DNA from 2 places in the Brevibacillus sp. FW301-21C12A genome. Region 2 is predicted to be linked to the other one. Evidence: riboswitches for the same ligand, from Rfam matches in the RefSeq annotation. Region 2 holds a riboswitch; the other holds the start of a gene.

Region 1 (2,199 bases), on a different contig from region 2:
GCCGAAAACAGCATGAACACGCTGGAGATCGCCGCCATGCCGGACGAGAAAGCAAAGCCGCGCGCGCCGCCTTCGAGAGCGGCAATCGCTTCCTCCAGCGCGTGTCTGGTCGGATTGCCGGAACGGGCGTAGTCATACGTGCCTGGCTGGTCGAGATCAAACTGGTGAAACGTGGAAGCCTGGTAAATCGGAACCGACGACGCCCCTGTGAACGGATCGATGCAAGTAGAGCCATGCAAAACCTTCGTTGCGAAATTCATCGCGCAGCCCCCCCAACGACAAGACTTGCGTCCAAAGCCTGAAACAGATCAGCGATCAAGTCTTCCGGATGCTCAATCCCGACCGACAGCCTCAGCAATCGGTCACAAACGCCGACATACTCCCGTACTTCCAGCGGAATGTCAGCGTGGGTCTGTGTCGCCGGATACGTACACAACGACTCGACGCCGCCAAGGCTTTCCGCAAAAGAAACGATGCGCAGATTTTGCAAAAACAAGCCCACCTGCTCCGCAGACCGTACCCGGAATGAAACCATACCGCTATAACCGCTTGCCTGGCTCGCCTGGATGGCATGCCCGGGGTGTTCTTGCAGCCCTGGGTAAAACACTTCGGCGACAGCCGGATGCTCCTGCAGCTTTTTTGCAACCGCGAGCGCGTTTGTCTGATGTCTTTCCATGCGCAGCGCCAATGTCTTCATTCCGCGTACCAACAGCCAGCTATCTTGTGGACCCAATACCGCTCCGATGGAATTATGCAAAAACCGGATTTTTTCCGACAACTCCTCGCCTTTTGTCACGATCAGTCCGGCCAGTACATCGTTGTGGCCACCCAAGTACTTCGTCGCACTGTGCAACACGATATCTGCGCCAAGCTCCAGCGGGCGTTGACAATAAGGGGTCATGAACGTGTTGTCGACTATCGTCAAAAGTCCATGCTGCTTTGCCAGCCCGGCGATTTGGCGAAGATCGGTAATCTGCATGAGCGGATTCGTCGGCGTCTCGACGAAGATCGCCTTTGTCTCGGCTCGCAGCGCGTTATGCACCGCTTCCAGGTCGCGCAAGTCTACGTACGTAAAAGACAGGCCGTAGCGGGAAAGCACCTGATCAAACAAGCGATACGTCCCTCCGTACAAATCGAGCGACACAATGAGATGATCTCCCTGGGAAAACAGCCCCATGACCGTATGAACCGCCGCCATTCCCGATGCGCAGGCAAAGCCCGCATCGCCCGATTCTGCCTCGGCGATGGCTTCTTCCAAAACCGTGCGGGTCGGATTGGCCGTGCGTGTATAGTCAAAGCCTGTGCTCTGCCCCAATGCCGGGTGGCGATATGCGGTGGCATAGTAGACAGGAAAGCTGACCGCCCCTGTTTTTTCATCTCTGCCTACGCCTGCTTGAATCAATTTTGTTTCCAGTCTCATACGTAACTCTCTCCCTCCAATGATGTACGAGGGGCATGAAAAAAGCCCCCTTTCCTCTGAAAGAAGGCTTTGTTTACGTCACCGTAAGCAAGACCTTCTCATCTTTCAGAGTTAAAAAACTCTGCAGGAATTAGCACCATTATCTCCCCGCATGAACGAACATGCAGGTGATTGGTTGCCGGGCATCATCGGGCCAGTCCCTCCGCCTCTCTGGATAAGAAGTTTTGCTATTCAATTTGAATGACCTAATACTAAAGGATACGGCGGTTTTTTGTCAACAGGATTTTCCACTGTTGTGCGGCCGTCTTGACTAGGCGTTTTTCAGCGCAGTCATGACCTGGTTGTCCAGCTTCGCAGCCGCGTTTTTGTCGTACGTCTTTTCGTATTGCGGTTCTACGGAAATGCGCGAGCCGTAAAACATGACGTCTCGGACGGAGTCAATCGCGATCTCCACCAGCGCCAGCTTCAGCGGAACGCCCTCCAGCCGCTCGGCTTTCACTGCGGCGCGTCCGTTGATCGCAAAAGAGGAGCCTGCCCCGATCAGATGCAGGACGACCTGCGGCTCTTTGGCAATATTGGCGAGTATGCGCGAGCGGTTATCCACGGCAAAGCGGATGAGTCCGCTGTTCACCGCCAATGTCCAGGACAAGGAGCTGAGCGATGGCGCTCCTGTCTCGTGATCGACGGTGCCGAGCGTCACAAATCGCTCTTTTTGCAGGAGCGCGAACAGTTCTTCCGACAAGGTTTGGGATACGGTTTCAGCCATTCGGATGCCTCCT
Region 2 (2,199 bases):
CGAATGTGCTGTGGAACGTGAGCGCCAGACCGGAGTGGACAGGGGGCGTCAGGGAGCAAAAGCTGTTTTTCCGCTATCCGCTATCGGCCGGAGAACCGGAAGAAGACACGTCCTTTTTGCGCACGCCTGCCTGGACGACGCTGGAAAAGCTGCCGGAAGGAACGGTTTCCCAACTGGCGATCTCGTTTGACAGCTTCCTGACGTATGAGCAGTATGTCGAGCTGGTTTCCCGCCATGTCAGCAGCTACAACCAGGAGACGGTCTGGTTTGCCGTCGACACTGGCGTGGAGGTGAAACAAGTTGACGGGGAAGCCGGCAATCTGCTACTCGGCCCGGGGGAGGTCTGGGGCTTTGCCGAGCGGGAGCTGGATTACGGAACCGCGCCGATTCAGGTGAACGGAGAAGGCGAGCGGCGAATGGCCGCCTTCATGGGCGAGATGAAGTATTTGACCGAGCAAAAAAGCTTGGCGCGCGATATGGGCTACGCGCTGCTTTCGGGCGGCAATCCGCAACTCGAGGAGCGCTATCGCTATTTGCAGGAAAAAGGCGTGCGCATCTACGGCGCCGTCCTGACCGGGCCGACGAAGGAGCTGCTCAGGCTCAAGGAGGAAAAGTCGATTACCGCCGCGTTTGTCGGCAAAATCGACTGGTGGAACTGGGAGCGCCCCGCCGCCTCGGGGACGCAGAATAGCTGGTAGAAGGCGAGCCGTTTTTGCAAAAAAAGAGTGTTGACATCGTGGAACCGCAGGTTGTATGATTCAAACTAAATCAAAACCGCATACGTTTGGATACCTTATCCAGAGAAGGTGGAGGGACTGGCCCGATGATACCCGGCAACCGACACGACGCGATTTCAACGCGAGCAGCGATTGAAGCAAAAAGCGACGTGCACGGTGCTAATTCCTGCAGAAACAAAAGTGGTCTGGAAGATAAGGGGGACATGACACGTTATTTGTACGTGACGACAGCGACCTCTTTTCTTCGGAAAAGAGGTCTTTTTGTATGTCACAGCACGAACGCCGATGGCCGCATGACACCGTTTGACCGCAAGGCTGGGGGATATGACCAGTCCGCTACAGATAGAGAGAAACTACTTAACGAGGGGAGTAATCAATCATGGCATACCGCGCATTGACTGAACAGGAAGCAGTAGAGTACGTAAAAGGCTTGCCGGGTCTGTTTACAGAGGGGGCCGAGTTGACCAGCCGAGAAATCGGGGACGGGAACCTGAATCTGGTGTTCGATATTCAGGAGTCGGCTACCGGAAAAAAAGTGATCGTGAAGCAGGCGCTGCCGTTTGCGAGAGTCGTGGGCGAGTCGTGGCCGCTGACCATCGACCGCGCCCGGATCGAGAGCGAAGCGCTTCGCATCCAGCACAAATACGTACCGGACCTGGTGCCGGAAGTGTACCACTTCGATCAGGAGCTGGCCCTGACGGTGATGGAAAACGTAGGCGACCACATCATCATGCGCAAAGGCTTGATTGAGGGCAAGCGCTATCCGCTTTTTCCGAAGCAGATCGGCCGTTTTCTCGCGCACACCTTGTTCTACACATCGGATTTGGGCGCGCATCCGTACGACAAAAAAGCGCTCGTCGGAACATTCATAAATCCGGAATTGTGCAAAATCACAGAAGATCTCGTCTTTACCGATCCGTACGAAAATGCGCCGACCAACGACTTCAACCCGCTGATTCGCCGGGAAGTGGAAGCGATCTGGAACAACAAGCCGCTCAAGCTGGAGATCGCCAAGCTGAAATACGACTTCCTCACGCGCGCAGAAGCGCTGCTGCACGGCGACTTGCACACGGGCAGCATTTTCATCACCGAGACGAGCCTGAAAGCGATCGACCCGGAATTTGCCTACTACGGGCCAATCGGCTTTGACATCGGCGCGGTCATCGCCAACCTGCTGCTCAACTACGCAGGTCAACACGGATTGCAAGAAGACCCAGGAGAACGCGACTCGTATCGCGAATACTTACTGGAAACGGTGGAAGATGTCTGGAACGAATTCGTTTCCCAGTTCGTTCAGCTCTGGCACAAACAGGCAAAAGAGCGCAGCGCTCACGTCGAAGGCTTGTGGCAAAGCTACGTGAAGCGACTGATTCAGGACACGGCGGGCTATGCCGGCTGCAAAATTTTGCGCCGCGTGATCGGGCTTGCGGGAGTGGCTGATCTGAACACCATCGCAGACGAT

The links. Region 2 has a riboswitch for S-adenosylmethionine ahead of mtnK (S-methyl-5-thioribose kinase). Riboswitches for the same ligand answer to the same signal wherever they lie in the genome.
Region 1: linked by a shared signal. The riboswitch ahead of AC3WQH_RS03145 (aminotransferase class I/II-fold pyridoxal phosphate-dependent enzyme) and the one ahead of mtnK (S-methyl-5-thioribose kinase) in region 2 are both predicted to bind S-adenosylmethionine.

Annotation. Positions count from the first base shown of each region.
Region 1 is NZ_JBYTBG010000003.1:68,243-70,441, reverse strand. Features, by position in the region: gene AC3WQH_RS03150 (trans-sulfuration enzyme family protein) at 1-260, opposite strand, end outside; gene AC3WQH_RS03145 (aminotransferase class I/II-fold pyridoxal phosphate-dependent enzyme) at 257-1,420, opposite strand; SAM riboswitch class I at 1,516-1,641, opposite strand; gene AC3WQH_RS03140 (pyridoxamine 5'-phosphate oxidase family protein) at 1,731-2,186, opposite strand.
Region 2 is NZ_JBYTBG010000024.1:31,583-33,781, reverse strand. Features, by position in the region: gene AC3WQH_RS15455 (anti-sigma factor) at 1-698, shown strand, start outside; SAM riboswitch class I at 791-936, shown strand; gene mtnK (S-methyl-5-thioribose kinase) at 1,117-2,199, shown strand, end outside.